Regions from separate parts of the Streptomyces sp. CA-243310 genome, predicted to be linked through region 1. Evidence: riboswitches for the same ligand, from Rfam matches in the RefSeq annotation. Region 1 holds a riboswitch; the other holds the start of a gene.
The links. A riboswitch is a leader RNA that binds a small molecule or an ion and turns the genes downstream of it on or off. The one in region 1 is predicted to bind ZMP and ZTP.

Region 1 (7,707 bases):
GGGGACTTCGCCGGCTTCCTCGCGGCCTGGAGCTACTGGATCACCACCTGGGTCTCCAACGCCGCCCTCGCGGTCGCCGCCGTGGGCTACCTCACGGTCCTCTTCCCCGCCGTGGGCGAGCACAAGTGGTCCATGTGCCTGGGCGCGCTCGCCGTCCAGTGGCTGCCCGCGCTCGCCAACCTCGCGGGCACCCGCTACGTGGGCGTCGTCCAACTGGTCTCCACCGTACTGAAGTTCGCCCCGCTGCTGCTGGTGGCCGTCGGCGGGCTGTTCTTCTTCGACCCGGCCAACCTCGGACCCTTCCAGGCCACCGACCAGAGCGCCGTCGGCGCGATCTCCGCCGCCGCCGCGATCCTGCTCTTCAGCTACCTCGGGGTCGAGTCCGCCGCCGTCAGCGCAGGCGAGGTACGCGACCCGGCCCGCAACGTCGGCCGCGCCACCATCCTGGGCACCACCGGCGCCGCCACCGTCTACCTGCTCGGCACCCTGTCCGTCTTCGGCCTGGTCGCGCACGCCACGCTCGTCACCTCCGAGGCCCCCTTCAGCGACGCCGTCGACGCGATGTTCGGCGGGACCTGGGGCGGCACCCTCGTCGCCTGCGCCGCGGTGATCTCGATGGTCGGCGCCCTCAACGGCTGGACCCTGCTCAGCGCGCAGACCCCGTACGCCGCGGCCAAGGACGGGCTCTTCCCGAAGGCCTTCGAGACCAAGAGGCGCGGGGTCCCGATCGTCGGGGTCCTCGTCACCGTCGTCCTGGCCTCGGCCCTGACCGTCTACAACTACACCGCGGGCACCGAGGGGGTCTTCGAGATCCTGGTGCTGGTCACCACCTTCACGGCGACCGTCCCGTACCTGCTCTCCAGCGCCGCCCAGATCTACTTCCTGGTCTCGGGGCAGTCCGCACGCGTCCACCGCGGCCGGCTGGTCCGTGACACCGTCCTGGCCTGCGCCGCCTTCGCCTTCTCGATGTGGCTCGTGGCCGGCTCCGGGTACGCCGCCGTCTACCAGGGCGTGCTGTTCCTCTTCGTGGGCGTGGTCGTGTACGCCGTGATGTCCGCCCGCAGGCAGCGCGCCGCGGCCGCCTGACCGGCGGGCGGCCCCGAGCGGGCCGCGCACGCCCGAGCCGCACACGCCACGGGGGCCCGGGGCGGTCTGCCGACCGTCCCGGGCCCCCGTCCCCGCTTCTAGTCGAGGTAGTCGCGCAGCACCTGCGAACGCGACGGGTGACGCAGCTTCGACATGGTCTTCGACTCGATCTGACGGATGCGCTCACGGGTGACCCCGTACACGCGGCCGATCTCGTCCAGGGTCTTCGGCTGGCCGTCGTTGAGGCCGTACCGCATGGAGACCACGCCCGCCTCACGCTCGGAGAGCGTCCCCAGGATCGACTGCAGCTGCTCCTGGAGGAAGGTGAAGGACACCGCGTCCGCCGGTACGACCGCCTCGGAGTCCTCGATGAGGTCACCGAACTCGCTGTCGCCCTCCTCACCCAGGGGGGTGTGCAGGGAGATCGGCTCACGGCCGTACTTCTGGACCTCGATGACCTTCTCGGGGGTCATGTCGAGTTCCTTGCCCAGCTCCTCCGGAGTGGGCTCCCGACCGAGGTCCTGGAGCATCTGCCGCTGGACACGGGCCAGCTTGTTGATGATCTCGACCATGTGGACGGGGATGCGGATCGTGCGCGACTGGTCGGCCATGGCGCGCGTGATCGCCTGCCGGATCCACCAGGTCGCGTACGTGGAGAACTTGAAGCCCTTGGTGTAGTCGAACTTCTCCACCGCGCGGATCAGACCGACGTTGCCCTCCTGGATCAGGTCCAGGAAGAGCATGCCGCGGCCCGTGTAGCGCTTGGCGAGGGAGACCACGAGACGGAGGTTGGCCTCCAGCAGGTGGTTCTTGGCCCGGCGACCGTCCTCGACGAGGATCTCCAGCTCACGCTTGAACGTGGCCTTGTGGTCCTCCTCCTCTTCGAGCTTGTACTCGGAGAAGAGACCCGCCTCGATGCGCTTGGCGAGCTCGACCTCCTGCTCGGCGTTGAGCAGCGGCACCTTGCCGATCAGCTTGAGGTAGTCCTTGACGGGGTCCGCGGTGGCACCGGCGACCATGACGGTCTGCGCCGGGGCGTCGTCCTCGTCGTCGTCGGACAGCACGAAGCCCTGGGTTCCGCCGACCTTCGGAGTCTCCTCCTCGGCCTCGTCGGCCGGGTCCTCGGCCGCCCAGTCCTCGCCCTCGGCCGCGGGGGTCTCGCCCTCGTCGCCGTCCTTGGCGCCCTTCTTCGTGGCGGCGGTCTTCTTGGTGGCCGTCGCCTTCTTCGCGGCGGTCTTCTTGACCGTCCGCTTCTTCGGCTCGGCGGCGGCCTCGGCCGCCACCTCCTCCTCGGTCCCGGAGGCCGACGGTGCGGATATCGCCGCGGCGGTGGCGGGGACCGCCGTCTTGCGCGCGCCGATGGGGCGCGGCGCGGCGGCGGCCTTCTTGGTCACGGTGCGGGCCGGGGCGGCAGCCTTGCGCGGCTTCTTCGCAGCGGCCTTGGTGGCGGGGGCGGCGCTGACGTGGAGGGCGACACCCTCCTCGTCCAGGACCTGGTTCAGGCTGCGCAGGACCCGCTTCCACTGGTCCACCGGGATGCGGCCGGCCTCGAAGGCCTGGCGCACGTCATCACCGTTGATGTGACCCTGCTCGCGGCCGCGCTCGACGAGCGCGACGAGGGCCTCCGATTCGGCGATCTCCGGAGGGAACGTACGGGACGGGCTGAGCGACACAAGGAGCCTCTCGTTGCGAACAGATAAGGGGTGAGCGGGACATCATCGCGCGACTTCGGGAAACAGACCCGAGGGGGGTCTGTATTCCGGGGCCGCGCGAGGACACCTGTCGGTTCATCGCATGCCCGAGTCGATTCGTTACGCGCTGAATTGAGTGACCTGCGCCACGCTGTGGCGACGCAACCGATCCGACGTGGATCCGTCCGCGCTCCCGCGCCCTCCCGGCTCAGCCCTTTTTGCGGGCCTCGACGAGAAAACGGGCGGTGTGCGCGACGAACGGACCTTCGCGTTCGATCCGTTCGTGGAGCTCGCGCAACCGGTCCCGGTGGTGCCCGACCGTGAAGCCCGGCACCATCCAGATCACCTTCCGTAGAAAGTAGATCACGGCTCCGATGTCGTTGAACTCCGTCCGCAGTCGTTCGGAGCGCAGATCGACGATCTCCAGGCCCGCCTTCCGGGCGGCGGCGACCGCGTCGTCGGGGTGCCGGTCGCGCCGGACCTCCTCCGGCTGCGGGCCCAGGAAGTACTCCACCAGCTCGAAGACGCTGGCCGGACCGACCTGCTGCGAGAAGTACGTGCCGCCCGGCGTCAGCACGCGGGCGATCTCGTCCCACCAGACGGTCACCGGATGCCGGCTGCCGACCAGCTCGAAGGCCTCGTCCGCGAAGGGCAGCGGCGGCTCGTCGGAGTCGGCGACCACCACCGCGCCCAGCGGGTGCAGGAGCCGGGTCGCCTTGGCGACGTTCGGCGGCCAGGACTCGGTCGCCACCGTCAGCGGCGGCAGCGCGCCGGCCCCGGCGAGCACCTCGCCGCCACCGGTCTGGACGTCGAGGACGGAGGAGACCCGGGACAGGCGTTCGCCGAGGAGCTTCTGGTAGCCCCACGAGGGGCGCTGTTCGGTGGCGCGGCCGTCGAGCCAGGAGAAGTCCCAGCCGTCCACGGAGACGGACTCGGCCTCGGCGACAAGATGGTCGAAAGTACGCGTCATCCCCCGATCGTCGCAGGCCGCGAGCCGGTCCTCCAGCGGGTATCGCCGGCCCGCCGTGCGCGGGCGTCGACTAGAGTGGCCCGCGGGCCGTGACTGGCGTTCGGGTGGATCACCACCGGGGAGCGGCCCGGCGTACCGGTGGGTACGTCGACTGCCGCGCGCCTGGGCGAACCGCGATTCCGCTGCGACGCCCAGGAGACCCCGTGACCACTGCCCAGACCGCCCGGCTCATGGACGGCACCGCCGTCGCCCGCCGCATCTCCGAACAGACCGCCGCGCACGCCGCGAAGATCACCGAGCGCACCGGCACCGCCCCCTGTCTGGCGACCGTGCTCGTCGGCGAGGACCCCGCGTCCGTGACCTACGTACAGATGAAGCAGAACCGCTGCGCCAAGGCCGGGATCACCTCCCGCCACGTCGAGCTCCCCGCCGAGACCACCACCGCGGAACTGGTGGCCGCCCTCACCGCGCTCTCCGAGGACCCGGAGGTCAGCGGCATCCTCCTCCAGCACCCGGTGCCGCACCACATCGACGAGCGGGCCGCCTTCGAGGCCATCGCACCCGGCAAGGACGTCGACGGTGTGACGATGCACTCCTTCGCCGCCATGGGCTTCGGCCTGCCCGGCTTCGTCTCCTGCACCCCCGGCGGCATCATGCGCCTCCTGGAGGAGTACGACGTGGACCTGACCGGCAAGCACGCCGTGGTCGTCGGCCGCAGCGCGATCCTGGGCAAGCCCGCCGGGATGCTGCTGTTGGAGCGCAACGCCACCGTCACCTACTGTCACTCCCGCACCGTGGACCTGCCCTCGATCGTGCGCCAGGCCGACGTGCTGGTCGCCGCCGTCGGCAAGGCCGAGTTCATCCGGGGCGAGGACATCAAGCCGGGCGCGGTCGTCCTGGACGCCGGCTACAACGCGGGCAACGTCGGCGACGTCCACATCGAGTCGGCCGCCACCCGGGCCTCCCTGATCACCCCGGTCCCCGGCGGCGTCGGCCCGATGACCATCGCCGTGCTCCTGGAGCAGACCGTGCGGGCCGCCGCCGCGCAGGCCGGGCTGGACCTCGCCGGGCTCTGACCCGGCCGCGCGCCCGATCCCGTACGACGACCGCCCCGGCCCCCTTCGGTCCGGGGCGTCCCGTTTTCCCCGGCCCGCGGCCGTTGCCGGTCCCGTACGGTCCTGCCCGGTCCCGTGCGACCCGGCAGGCCTCAGGGGCGGCCGACCGGGTCGGCGGGGGTGCCGCCCCCGGTCCGGCCGTCCTCGGCGCCCGGGTTCCCGGGCCGGTCCAGCCCGCCGATGGTCCGCTCGGCCGCGGTGAGCGGCGCCGCCTTGTGGGCGCCCTCCCCGGAGGCCCGCAGCACGCGCCAGAGCACGTCCGGGCGGAACCAGTGGGTCGGCGGGCTGGTCATGGTGATGACCTGGAGGAAGGCGCCCGTGAGCTGCTCCTGCGTGGTGGCGCCGGTCATCAGCCGGCTCACGTACCGCGTGACCAGCGCGGAGCCCGGCCTGGACTTCATGCCGGTCGCCGTCGCCTCCGGGTAGAGGATGTCCTGCGAGGTGGCGAGCTCCCAGGCGGTGGAGACCTGCGGGGCGAGCGCGCGCTGCGCCGCACGTCCCACGGAGGGCGTGGCGAGCCCCCGGGCGCGCAGCAGGTCGCGTACGGCCAGCAACCCGCGGGCGGCGACGGACATGCCCTGCCCGTACAACGGGTTGAAGGTGGCGACGGAGTCCCCGACGGCGAAGAAGCCCTCGGGCAGGTCGGCCTTCTCGAAGAAGACGCGGCGATTGGCGGTGCCCTGGGTCACGGACACCTCGGTGAGCGGCTTCTTTCCCTTCAGCAACTCGCCGACGACCGGGTCCCGCGCTTCCATGGCGAACGGGATGAACGCGTCCGGGTCGGCGGTCGGCTGGCCGCCGCGGGTGCCCGAGAGGGTGGCCTGCCACCGGCCGTTCTCGATCGGGACGATCGTCGCGGTACGACCGGGCACGGGCACCCGCGGATCGGACTGCACGTTGACGATGGGGAAGCCCATCGCGTGGCTTCCGGCGGGCGCCTCGAAGATCCGGGTCGCGTAGACCAGACCGGAGTCGACCTCCGCCTGCTCGATCTCACCCACCCCCAGTTCCTGGAGCCAGGTCCGGCTCCGGGAGCCGCGACCGCTCGCGTCGACGACGAGGTCCGCGGTGATCAGCCGGTCCTCCTCCTCGGGGGTGTCGACGCGGACCCCGGTGATCCGGGCCGCCGTGCCCTCCAGGCCCCGTACCCGGCTCTGCTGGAGGGTGCGCACCTCCTTGAGGCCGAGGACCTTCTCGCGAACCACCGAGTCGAGGAGGTCGCGGCTGCACGAGATGCTGAACTGCTTCTCCCCGCACCGCGGCAACCAGCCCTCGGCCGCCTTGGTGACGAGTTCGACGGGCAGGCTGCGACGCAGGGCGCCCGCGGCCGTCCATTCCCCGATGACGCCCGGCAGTATCTCCTCGATGGCGCGCGCCCCGCCCGACCACAGGACGTGCACGTGGCGGGCCTGCGGCAGGCCGCGGCGCGGAGCGGGGCCGTCCGGCAGCGTGTCGGCGTCGATGATCGTGACCGTGGCGTGTTCGGCGAGGACGGCTGCCGTCAGGAGGCCGGACATGCTGCCGCCGATGACGACGACATGACGGGGTGCGGAAGGCTGGGGCATCGTGTGGTGGCTCTCTGTCGGGGCCGCACGGGAGACGGCGACACAAGTGAAGTGGTGTGCTCGGGCCACCGGGGCGGGTGGGGCCGGCGCCCGGTCAACGGGCCCTGTCGATGGGGGACTTGACCGGTCCGATCGCCGTGGACGGTCGAACCGCCCGGGAGCGGGGCGGGGTTCGTGCGTCGAGCCGGGAAGGGGGCGGGGCGGGGGGTCGGCGTGGGGCCGGGGCGCGGGGCGCCGCGGCACGCGTCCCGAGGGCCGCTCGGGCGGGCCGGTCGGAGCCCGGGTCGGAGCCCGGGTCGGAGTCGGAGCCGGAGTCGCCACAGCGCGGAGCCCGGGTGGCCCTCATGGCGCGCCCCCCTCGGGGCCCGGCACCGGGCCCCGGCCGGCAGGTCCCGGGTCCCCGGTGGGGCGGACGTCGAGACGGCCCTCCCGGGCGAGCAGATCGTCCAGGTGGTCGGCCAGGGACTTCCAGCCCGCGGGGGAGAGCAGGCCGGCGCGGGTGACGATGCTGCGTACGTCGTGCGCCCGCAGGACCGCGAGCATCGGGTTCTCCGCCTCGTGCGCGGCCGACTCCAACTCGTGCTCGATCCCGACCAGGGCCGCGGCCAGCGCCTCGGTGTCATCGGCCAGCAGGAATCCGCCCTCCACCCCGTAGAACCGCTGGATCCCGGCCGCCGCGGCCAGACTGGGCAGGCCCTCGCCCTGGGCGAGGCGGGTCAGCGACTGCCCCGACGCGTCGAAGGAACGCGCGATGGCCGTCAGGGAGTACGGCCGCCCGTCCTCCCGGGGCCGGGTGCGGCGCAGGTGCTCGAAACGCTCCCGGACCTGCTGCCGGAGCGGAAGCCGCGCCGGCCGGCCGTCGAGGGTGAGGCGGATGGCCTCGGGGGTGATGCCGGTGACGAAAGACAGCCGGTCCAGGTCGTCGGGGGCGCCCCGCCCCGCGGGGGCGGTGGCCAGGGCCCGTTCCACCGCGCTCTTGTTGTCGGCCAGCAGGAAGCCCGCGAAGACCCCGAAGAACCGCTGGATCCCGGCCGCGTGCCCCAACCCGGGCAGGCCCGTGCCCGCGTTGAGGGGACCCAGGGAGGCGCCGGGCGCCCCGAAGTCATCGGCCACGGCGGCGAGCGACCACTCCCGGCCGTGCTTGTCACGCCGGGTCTCGCGCAGCCGCAGGAAACGACGGTGCACCCGCCGGATCAGGGGGACTTCGGGCGCTTCGCCGGCCAAGACCCGCGGGATCCGCTCCGGATCGACGCCGGAGAGGTGGCTGAGCCGCTCGACGG
Region 2 (11,240 bases), 1.4 Mb from region 1:
ACGCGCTCCGTGCCCGGCGGGCCGAACTCGGCTGGGCGGTCGCCGTGCTCGGCGCCTGGTTCGTCGGCTCCCTGCTCACCGGAGGCGTCCTCGGGCTGCTGCTCCCGCTCTTCCTGATGCTCACCCTGGCCGACTGGCTCCAGGGCCGGGAACCGGTGCTCGCACGGCTGTTGGGCACCCTCCTGCGCGTCTACGCCTGGCTGCTCCTCGCGCTGGTCGTCGTCCTCGTCGTCTTCTCCGGATTCGGTCCCTCCGATCTGGGCGGATACGTCACGGGGGCCGTCGGGGTCGACGCAACGGGTCCCTACTCCCCCTACGAACCGGACCTCGGCCCGTCCGGCGGCCCGGACTCCACCGCCGTCCTCTGGTGGGTTCCGGTCGTCTTCGCCGGCGTGGTCGCCGTGGTCGGTCTGCAGCGCGGCCACGTGTACCGCACGATCGCCGAGGACCTGGAGGAGAGCCGGTACGCCGACCACGCGGGCGACCCCGCCGAAGCCTCGCCCGGCACCCGCTTCGCCCGGATCCGGGACCGCGTCCGCGCCGAGCAGCACGCCCCGGTGGTCATGTACGACGTCAACGACCCGTTCTGCGGGGCGGGTGACCCGTACCGGCCGTGGCAGCTCTCCGTGGAACTGCGCCCGCGCGAGGACCTCGGCCCCGACCGCAAGCCGACGCCCGTCACCAACGCGCACCTCGTGGCCCGGATCATCCCGCTGCTGGAACGCCTGCGGGTGCCCTCGCCGCACGGCTCCCTCCAGGCCGAGGCCGCCGTCGAGGACCGGCTGCGCGAACTCGTCGTGGACGAGTGCGTGTTCCTGCCGGCCAACGGACTGCCTCACCGCGACGCAGCCCAGGCCATCCACCGGCAGTACGCCGAACAGCGCGCCGCCGCCATCGAGGAGGGCGGTGAACGCCGCCGGCACTTCCTGCGCGTCCGGGTCGGCGGCTGGGACGAGAACCTCGTCGTCACCGTCTTCGTACGGGTGCACACCCAGGGCGGCATGATGATGCTGGAGGTGGCCCCGCACGTGCTGCTGCCCGTCCGCACCGCCTTCCACAACGCGGACGCCGACGCGCGGCGCCACCGCGACAGCAACCTGCTCGGCAAGGCCGCCGCGGCCCTGCGGCACACCCCCACCTCCTTCGCCACCGCCGTTCTCGCCCTGGCCCGCGGCGTGAGCAGCTGGTGGCGGATCGCCACCAGCGGCAACGGCGGCGCCCGGCCCGAGGGGCCGCGCCTGTCGGTGCGCGAGCTGGCCTCGCAGGACAACGGCTCGCTGTTCCACCTCATGGACCTCGACCGGTTCCTGAAAACCATTCAGGACCGGGTCGTCGGGGGCGTTACCGTCGCCCTGCACGAAGCGGGCTGGCACACCGAGGAGTTCGCCGAGCGCGCCGTCAACGTGGCCGAGGGCGGGGTCTTCATCCGCGCGGTCCACGACAGCGCCTTCAGCATCGGCGGATCCGGACACGTCAACAAGGTCAAGAAGCAGGGGGGAACACGATGAGCGGAGAGAGCGGGGCGGAACCGCCCGTGCGGATCGAATCCGTCAACGGCAGCGCGTTCAGCATCGGGGGTGCGCACCACACCAACACCGTCCACCACGGGGGCCCGGGAGCCGCCGCCCCCGGCCCGGGAGAACTGCTGGCCGCCGTACAGGAGCTGCGCGCCGCCCTCGTGCGGCTGCCCCGCGGCGAGGACCGGGCGGCGCTCGACAGCGAACTCGACGCGGTCGCCGGGGACCTGGAGGACGCCGACACCATCCGGCCCGGCCTGCCCGCCCGGCTGCGCGGGGCGTTGGAACGCTGGGCCCCGCTGATCGAGTCGGTGAGCGCGGCGACCGCCCTGGGCGGGCTGCTGGGCTCGCTGGGGGGCTGAGTCGTGGCTCCGGAACCGGGGGACGGGCTGCGCTGGGACGCGCGGACGCAGCGCTGGGTGTCGCCGGAGACGGCGCGGCCCGCGGTCCCGCCCCCGTCCGCGCCGCCGCCCCTGCCGTTGGTGGCCCCGTCGCCGCCGCCCCTGCCGACCGGGGCCCCGTCGCCCGCACCGCTGCCGCCGTCGCCCGGCCGCCGGCCGCGGACCGGGCGGTGGTTGAACCCGGCGATGGCCGGGATCGCGGTGGCCGCCGTCGCGATCGGCGGCGCCGCGGTGTGGTTCGTCGAACGGGACGACGACGCGAAGCCGCCGGCGCAGGCGACGGAGTCGGGCGGGCTCGGCTCCGCGGGCCCGACGGGCACGAGCGGCCCGCCGCCGACGCCGTCGGCGCCCGGAACCGGCGCGGAGACCGCGCCGGGGGCCACCGGGAGTCCGGGCGACGGCCACGAGGTGCGGCGCGACCCGAAGGGCTTCACCGTCGCCGTGCCCGCGGGCTGGGTCCGCGAGGAGAGCGGCGCGGGGGTCCTGTACCGCTCGCCCGACCGGAGCGCCCTGCTCCAGGTCTTCCGGGTCGCGGAACCGGAACTCGACCCGCTCGAAGCCGTCCGGGCCGCGTCCGCCTACCTGCGGACCGCCAACCCCGGCTACCAGGAGATCCGGATCGGCGCCGTCCAGGGCGACACCGGGGCGGGGGAGCTGGTGTACGAGTACGACAACGCCGAGTCGGGCGGTCGCCGGCGCGGCGTCGAACGCGTCTTCATCGCCGCGGACGGCGCCAAGTGGGCCGTCCTCGCGGCGGGCCCGGACACCGCGTGGACGGCCACGCGGGACCACCAGGTACGGGCGCTGGCCGCGTTCCGGCCGGGCGGCTGAGACGCCGCGCCGGGCCGGGCGACCCTCGGGCTCAGTGCTTGAACATGCCCGGGGTGTAGTGCCCCGGCGCGAGGCGGCAGGCCACGCCGAACCGGTTCCAGGCGTTGATCGCCGTGATCACGGCGATCAACTGGGCCAGTTCCGTCTCGTCGAACAGCTCGGCCGCCTTCCCGTAGACCGCGTCCGGCACGAACCCGTCCGTCAGGACGGTCACCGCCTCGGTCAGCTCGATCGCCGCCAGCTCCCGCTCGGTGTAGAAGTGCCGGGACTCCTCCCAGGCGCCGAGCTGGATCAGACGCTCGACGCTCTCGCCGGCGGCCAGCGCGTCCTTGGTGTGCATGTCCAGGCAGAACGCGCAGTGGTTGATCTGCGAGGCGCGCACCTTGACCAGCTCGACCAGCGTCGGGTCGAGCCCCTTGCGGGCGGCGACCTCCAGGGACACCAGGGCCTTGTACACGTCGGGGACCAGCTTGGCCCACTGGAGGCGGGCGGGGTGCTCGGGGGCGTAGGCGGGGGTTTCGTTCGTCGTCATGTCTCCACCGTAGGAGCCCGGCGGCCCGCCGATATGGTCCATGTTCATGACGGAACCCTGGGCCACTTTCGGCGCCGACCTGCATCTCGACCTCTCCGCCGGGCGCGGGCTGAGAGCCGGACTGACCGAGGCGCTGCGCGAGGCCGCGCGCAGCGGTCGACTCGCCCCGGGAACCCGACTGCCTTCGTCCAGGTCCCTGGCCGTCGACCTCGGCATCGCCCGCAACACGGTCGCCGAGGCCTACGGCGAACTCGTCGCCGAGGGCTGGCTGACCGCCCGTCACGGCTCGGGCACCCGGGTCGCGGAACGTGCCGTGCCGCGCCGTCCCGCCCGTCCCGCCCGGGTCCGGCCACCCGCCCGGAGGGGGCCCGCGTACAGCTTCGTACCGGGCTCCCCGGACCTGGGCGGCTTCCCGCGCACCGCCTGGTCGGCGGCGGCCCGCAAGGCTCTCGCCGCGGCCCCGAACGACGCCTTCGGGTACGCGGTGGACGCGCGCGGCCGGATCGAGCTGCGCGAGGCGCTGGCCGGCTACCTGGCGCGCGCCCGGGGGGTGGACGCCGACCCCGACCGGATCGTGCTGTGCGCCGGGTTCGTGCACGGGCTGACGCTCCTCGCCCGGGTGCTGCGGGCGCGCCGGGTCCGCGAGGTGGCCGTGGAGGGCTGGAGCCTCGACGTGCACCGGGACCTGCTCACCGGGGCCGGGCTGCGGACCCGCCCCCTGTGGCTGGACGGCGCGGGCGCCCGTACGGAGGACCTGACGGCGGCGTCGGGGGCGGTGCTCCTCACGCCGGCGCACCAGTTCCCGACGGGCGTCGCGCTGACCCCGGGACGGCGGGCGGCGGCCGTGGACTGGGCCAGGACCACGGGCGGGCTGATCCTGGAGGACGACTACGACGGGGAGTTCCGCTACGACCGCCAGCCCGTCGGGGCGCTCCAGGGACTGGACCCGGACCGGGTCGTGTACCTGGGCACGGCGAGCAAGTCGCTGGCGCCGGGGCTGCGCACGGGCTGGATGGTGGTGCCGGCCGGGCTGGTGGACGAGGTGCTGGCGGCGAAGGGGCACACCGACTGGATGTCGGGCGCGCCGGACCAGTTGACGCTGGCGGAGTTCATCCGGTCCGGGGCGTACGACCGGCACGTCCGGAGCATGCGGCTGCGCTACCGGCGCCGGCGTGACGCCCTGGTGCAGGCGCTGGCCCCGCGGACGGCGGTGACCGTCTCCGGCATCGCGGCGGGACTGCACGCGGTGCTCGACCTCCCGGCCGGCACGGAACGGCCCCTGATCCAGGCGGCGGCCTGGCACGACCTGGCCCTGGAGGGGCTGTCCCGCTTCCGGCACCCGGATTCGGCCATGCCGGCGCGGGACGCTCTGGTGCTCGGGTACGGGACCCCGTCGGAGAGCGCGTGGTCGGGGGCGCTGGCGGCGTTGGAGGCGACCCTCCCGTAGTGGGCGCGGGGCGGGGTCAGGGGACCGGATCGGCCGCCGGGCCGGCCGGGTCCGCGGGGTCCGCCGGGTCCGCCGGGGGTTCGCCGAAGCGGGCCAGGGCCAGCGAACCGGCCACGGCCACCACGAAGCCGAGCACCGCCAACCAGGCGAGCCCCTCGCGGGTGCGGTCCCCGAGCCACACCACCCCCACCGCCGCCGGGCCGATCGTCTCGCCCAGCACCATGCCGGCCGTGGCGGCCGTCACCGAGCCGCGCTGCAGGGCCGAGGTGAGCAGCAGGAAGGCGGCGCCGCCGCCCAACAGGAGCGCGTACAGGGCCGGGTCGGTCAGCACCGACCAGGAGATCCCGTCGATCAGGCGGACCGCGACCTCGACCACCCCGAAGCCCGTTCCGGCCGCGAAGCCGAGCACCAGCGGCCGGGAGCGGTCCGGCAGGCCGCCGGCCGCCGCGCCCACCAGCAGGACCAGGACCGCCACCGCGAGCAACCCCCACTCCAGGGCGGGCGGGCCGGTCCCGGAGCCCTCCTCCCCGGAGGCGAGCCCCAGCATCAGCAGCCCCGCGCTCACCACCGCGACGGCCGCCCACTCCATCCGGTTCAGCCGTACGCGCAGCAATCGGGCCGCGACCACCGCCGTCACCGCGAGGCTGGCCGCCAGCGCGGCCCCCACCGCGTAGATCGGGATGTGTCGCAGGGCGATGATCTGGAGGACGAAGCCGACCCCGTCGAGGCCGAGCCCCGCCAGGTACCGCCACTGGCGCAGGGCCCGCAGCAGGAGTGCGGCGTCCACGCCGGACCCGGTTCCCGGCTCCGCCGCCCGCGCCGCCATGGCCTGGAGGACCGAGGCCGTACCGAAACAGACCGCCGCACCGAGTGCGCAAATCATCCCAACAAGCACGAACCGACTCTAGGTCACCGTCGTGACAAGGGTGTGACGACGGCTGGATTCCATCCCCCGGTCGCCCCGCTCTAGTCTGTCGGGAGCACGCCACCCAGGGGGAGCGAACTCACATGGACACCAGCAGCACCAATCGGCGCCGGATGCGCTCGGGCGCCGTCGCGCTCGGCGGCATGGGCCTGCTCGCCGCGACCCTCGTCGCCTGCGGCAGCAGCGACGAGCCCGACAAGCGGTGCGCGTCCCGTTCCACGCTGAACCACCTGAACAACAAGGAATGCAAGAGCGGCGGCACCGGCGCGTACTACTACGGCGGCAGCGTCGCCAACGGCAGGGTCAAGGACGGCAGCTTCGACAAGTCCGCCGTCACCCGCGGTGGCATCGGCAAGAGCCACTCCGGCTCCAGCGGCGGCTGATCCCGGGTGGAGCGGCACACGATCGAGCCACGCCCGAACTGGCAGCGGACCGTCGAGGAGCAGGGACTGATCTACCCCCTGACCCGGTACCCCGACGACAGCCTGCGCCCCTACTGGGACGAGAGCGCGTACTACGCGTTCTCCCTCCCGGAGGTCGAGGCGCTGGAGAACGTCGTCGAGGAACTGCACGCCATGTGCCTCGCCGCGGCGGCCCACATCGTCGAGCACGACCGCTTCGCGGACCTCGGCATCACCGATCCGAAACTGGCCGCCCGCATCGCCGAGTCCTGGCGCCGGCGCGACGAGCAGCCCTCCCTCTACGGCCGCTTCGACCTGCGCTACGACGGCTCCGGCGGCCCGGCCAAGATGCTGGAGTACAACGCCGACACCCCCACCTCCCTGGTGGAGGCGGCGAGCCCGCAGTGGTTCTGGATGGAGGAGCGGTTCCCCGGCGCCGACCAGTGGAACTCCCTCCACGAGCGGCTCGTCGACGCGTGGCGCCGACAGGCCGAACTGCTGCCGCCCGGTCCGGTGCACTTCGCGCACTCCGAGACCGACGAGCTCGGCGAGGACCTGATGACGGTCGCCTACCTCCAGGAGACCGCGGAGCAGGCCGGCCTGGACACCGTCGCCATGTCCGTCGAGCAGATCGGCTGGGACAGCCTCTCCGGCCGGTTCGTCGACGAGAAGCTCCGCTTCATCCGCGGCATCTTCAAGCTCTACCCGTGGGAGTGGCTGGCCTCGGACGAGTTCGGGCCCCAGGTGCTGGGCACGTACGACCACGGCGGCGGCTCCGGCACGACGGCCTGGATCGAGCCGCTGTGGAAGATGCTGCTCTCCAACAAGGCGCTGCTGGCGGTCCTGTGGGAGCTGTTCCCCGAACACCCGAACCTGCTGCCCGCCTACCTCGACGGCCCGCGCGAGCTCGCGGACACCACCGGCTACGTCGCCAAGCCCCTGCTGGGCCGCGAGGGTGCCGGGGTGACCCTGCACGAGGCGGGGGAGGACGGGGAGCCGTTCACCCCGGTGGACGACGAGACGTACGTCTTCCAGGCCCTGGCCCCGCTGCCCGACTTCGACGGCAACCGGGTCGTGCTCGGCGCGTGGGTCGTCGAGGAGGAGGCCGCGGGGCTGGGCATCCGGGAATCGGCGGGGCCGGTCACGGACGAGTACGCCCGCTTCCTGCCCCACGTCATCCTCTAGCCCGTCGGCCCGTGAGGCCGGCGGGCCGCGTCAGGCCGACAGCACCGACCGCAGCCGGTCCAGGCCCCAGTCCAGGTCCTCCTTGCTGATCACCAGCGGCGGTGCGATCCGGATCGTGGATCCGTGGGTGTCCTTCACCAGCACCCCGAGCCCCATCAGCTTCTCGGAGATCTCCCGGCCGGTGCCGCGCGACGGGTCGATGTCGACGCCCGCCCACAGCCCGCGACCCCGCACCGCGGTCACCGCACCCCCGCCGACCAGCAGGTTCAGCTCGTGGTGCAGGTGGTCGCCGAGTTCGGTGGCCCGCTGCTGGTACTCGCCGGAGCGAAGCATCGCGATGACCTCCAGCGCGACCGCGCAGGCGAGCGGGTTCCCGCCGAAGGTGGACCCGTGCTCGCCCGGCCGGAACACGCCGAGCACGTCCCGGTCGGCGACCACCGCGGAGACGGGCACGACCCCGCCGCCGAGCGCCTTGCCCAGGATGTACATGTCGGGGACGACCCCCTCGTGCTCCAGGGCGAAGGTCTTGCCGGTGCGGCCCAGACCCGACTGGATCTCGTCCGCGAGGAAGAGAACGTTCCGTTCGCGGGTGAGTTCCCGTACGCCCTGGAGGTAGCCGGCGGGCGGCACGAGGACGCCCGCCTCGCCCTGGATCGGCTCCAGGAGCACGGCCACGGTGTTCTCCGTGACGGCGTGGGAGAGCGCGGTGAGATCGCCGTACGGGACGATCTCGAAGCCCGGCGTGTAGGGGCCGAAGTGGTCGCGGGCGTCGTGGTCCGTGGAGAACGACACGATGGTCGTGGTCCGGCCGTGGAAGTTGTCGGCCGCGACCACGATCTTGGCGTGGCCGTCCGGGACGCCCTTGACCTCGTACCCCCACTTGCGGGCCGTCTTCACCGCCGTCTCCACGGCCTCCGCGCCCGTGTTCATCGGCAGCACCATCTCCTTGCCGCACAGCGCGGCGAGTTCGGTGCAGAAGTCCGCGAAGCGGTCGTGGTGGAAGGCGCGGGAGGTGAGGGTGACCCGCTCCAACTGGGCGCGTGCGGCGTCGATCAGACGCCGGTTGCCGTGACCGAAGTTGAGGGCGGAGTACCCGGCGAGCATGTCGAGATACCTGCGGCCCTCCACATCGGTCATCCACGCGCCCTCCGCCGATGCGACGACGACGGGCAGGGGGTGGTAGTTGTGCGCGCTGTGCGCGTCGGCGGAGCGGATGGCATCAGCAGTATTCGACACGGGGTCTCCGATCGTCCGTCAGGCCTGTGACGAGGGTGGCGTCACTGTCCATCCTCGCTCGTACGACGGACGGAGAAACCTTTCTCGTGGCGCGCCCGCTAAGGTGGGCCCCACGCACGGCGACTGGCGCACGGAGAACGGACTCCGGGGAAGTCGTGCGCGCACGACCGCACACAAGGCCGCTCGCCTGGGCCTCGCGGGGACGAGAGACGACATCGACCCCGGAGGAGCCGCCATGACCGCGCGCCGCCACCCCGCCCTTTTCGCGACCGACCCCGAGCTGGCGTCGTTCGTGGAGGCGGAAGAGGAACTGCAGGCCGAGACCCTGCGCCTGATCCCCAGCGAGAACTACGTGTCCGCCGCCGTGCTGGAAGCCTCCGGCACCGTCCTGCAGAACAAGTACAGCGAGGGCTACCCGGGCCGCCGCTACTACGAGGGCCAGCAGAACATCGACCGCGTCGAGGCCCTGGCCGTGGAGCGGGCGAAGGGCCTGTTCGGCGTCGACCACGCGAACGTGCAGCCGTACTCCGGCTCCCCGGCCAACCTCGCCGTGTACCTCGCCTTCGCGAAGCCGGGCGACACCGTGATGGGCATGGCCCTGCCGATGGGCGGCCACCTCACCCACGGCTGGGGCGTGTCCGCGACCGGCTCCTGGTTCCGGGGCGTGCAGTACGGCGTCCGCGCCGACGACGGCCTCATCGATTACGACGCGGTGCGGGACCTGGCCCTGGCCGAACGCCCGAAGATCATGTTCTGTGGTGGCACGGCCGTGCCCCGCACGATCGACTTCGAGGCCTTCGCGTCGATCGCCAAGGAGGCGGGCTCGATCCTCGTCGCCGACGTCGCCCACATCGCGGGCCTGATCGCGGGCGGCGCGCACCCGTCGCCGGCCGGGCACGTGGACGTGATCTCCACGACCACCCACAAGACCCTGCGCGGTCCGCGCGGCGCGATGCTGATGTGCCGCGAGGAGCACGCGAAGGCCATCGACAAGGCGGTCTTCCCCGGCCTCCAGGGCGGCCCGCACAACCAGACGACGGCCGGCATCGCGGTCGCGCTGCACGAGGCGGCGCAGCCGGCGTTCGTCACGTACGCCCACGCGGTCGTCGCCAACGCCAAGGCGCTGGCGACGGCCCTGCTGGAGCGGGGCTTCGACCTGGTGTCGGGTGGCACGGACAACCACCTGATCCTGATGGACCTGACCTCGCGCGGGGTACCGGGCAAGATCGCGGCCAAGGCGTTGGACCGGGCGGGCATCGTCGTGAACCACAACACGGTCCCGTTCGACCCGCGCAAGCCGTTCGACCCGTCGGGCATCCGGATCGGTACGCCGTCGCTGACCTCGCGGGGCCTGACGGTGGACCACATGCCGGTGGTGGCGGACTGGATCTCCCGCGCGGTCGACGCCGCGGCCGCGTCCGACGAGGCGGCCCTGGCCGTGATCCGCGCCGAGGTCACCGACCTCATGTCGGCCCACCCGGCCCCGGGCCTGCCCCTGTCCTGACCGGGGTCGCCCCGGCGCCGCCCCGGCCCCCGAGGGCCGGGGCGGCGCCGACGGTTCCGGTTCCGGCCGGTCGGAAAGCGGTCGCTCGCTCCGGGCGGGATCCGGCCGGCCGGCTACGCGCGAGTACGGCCGGACACCGCCCCCCGAGAGCGGGGCCCGGATGTGATCCCGCGCTCATCCGGCACCCGATCCGGCCGGCGCGAGGCCCGAGACGGCCATCGCACCTGAGAGAATGGGGCCATGGCTTCTGATCGTCCTCGCGCGCTCTCCGGTATCCAGCCCACCTCCGGTTCGTTCCACCTCGGGAACTACCTCGGGGCCATTCGTCAGTACGTCGCCCTCCAGGAAACGCACGACGCCTTCTACATGGTCGTCGACCTGCACGCGATCACCATGCCGCAGGATCCCAGGGAGCTGCGTGCGAACACCCGGCTCTCCGCCGCCCAACTGCTCGCGGCCGGTCTGGACCCCGAGCGCTGCACGCTCTTCATCCAGAGCCACGTGCCCGAGCACGCGCAGCTCGGCTGGGTCATGAACTGCATCACCGGCTTCGGCGAGGCGAGCCGGATGACCCAGTTCAAGGACAAGTCCGCCAAGCAGGGAGCGAACAACGCCACCGTCGGCCTGTTCACGTACCCGATCCTCCAGGTCGCGGACATCCTGCTCTACCAGGCCAACGCCGTCCCCGTGGGCGAGGACCAGCGCCAGCACATCGAGCTGACCCGCGACCTGGCCGAGCGCTTCAACACGCGCTTCGGCCGGACCTTCACGCTGCCCGCCGCGCACATCGTCAAGGAGGTCGCGAAGATCTACGACCTCCAGGACCCGGCGATCAAGATGTCGAAGTCCGCCTCCTCGCCCAAGGGCCTGGTCAACCTCCTCGACGAGCCCAAGGTCACCGAGAAGAAGATCAAGAGCGCGGTCACCGACACCGAGGCGGAGATCCGCTTCGACACGGAGAAGAAGCCCGGCGTCAGCAACCTGCTCACGATCTACTCCACCCTCACGGGCGACACGATCCCCGAGCTGGAGACCCGCTACGAGGGCAAGGGGTACGGCGCGCTGAAGACCGACCTGGCCGGCGTGATGGTCGATTTCGTCACACCCTTCAAGAAGCGCACCCAGGAGTACCTGGACGACCCCGAGACCCTGGACGCCGTACTGGCCAAGGGCGCGGAGAAGGCTCGCGCGGTCGCCGCCGAGACCCTGGCGCAGGCGTACGACCGCCTCGGGTTCCTGCCCGCCAAGCACTGACCGACAG

Region 2: another riboswitch for ZMP and ZTP. It lies ahead of glyA (serine hydroxymethyltransferase); the one in region 1 lies ahead of ACQEVM_RS11235 (bifunctional 5,10-methylenetetrahydrofolate dehydrogenase/5,10-methenyltetrahydrofolate cyclohydrolase).

The regions. Positions count from the first base shown of each region.
Region 1 is NZ_JBNJMF010000001.1:2,472,177-2,479,883, forward strand. It holds gene ACQEVM_RS11220 (amino acid permease) at 1-1,086, shown strand, start outside; gene ACQEVM_RS11225 (RNA polymerase sigma factor) at 1,185-2,759, opposite strand; gene ACQEVM_RS11230 (methyltransferase domain-containing protein) at 2,986-3,747, opposite strand; ZMP/ZTP riboswitch at 3,827-3,922, shown strand; gene ACQEVM_RS11235 (bifunctional 5,10-methylenetetrahydrofolate dehydrogenase/5,10-methenyltetrahydrofolate cyclohydrolase) at 3,951-4,823, shown strand; gene ACQEVM_RS11240 (NAD(P)/FAD-dependent oxidoreductase) at 4,955-6,427, opposite strand; gene ACQEVM_RS11245 (hypothetical protein) at 6,770-7,707, opposite strand, start outside.
Region 2 is NZ_JBNJMF010000001.1:1,068,835-1,080,074, forward strand. It holds gene ACQEVM_RS05080 (hypothetical protein) at 1-1,508, shown strand, start outside; gene ACQEVM_RS05085 (hypothetical protein) at 1,505-1,879, shown strand; gene ACQEVM_RS05090 (hypothetical protein) at 1,883-2,749, shown strand; gene ACQEVM_RS05095 (carboxymuconolactone decarboxylase family protein) at 2,781-3,281, opposite strand; gene ACQEVM_RS05100 (PLP-dependent aminotransferase family protein) at 3,328-4,728, shown strand; gene ACQEVM_RS05105 (hypothetical protein) at 4,745-5,611, opposite strand; gene ACQEVM_RS05110 (hypothetical protein) at 5,737-6,036, shown strand; gene ACQEVM_RS05115 (glutathionylspermidine synthase family protein) at 6,043-7,239, shown strand; gene rocD (ornithine--oxo-acid transaminase) at 7,270-8,475, opposite strand; ZMP/ZTP riboswitch at 8,585-8,675, shown strand; gene glyA (serine hydroxymethyltransferase) at 8,711-9,979, shown strand; gene trpS (tryptophan--tRNA ligase) at 10,220-11,233, shown strand.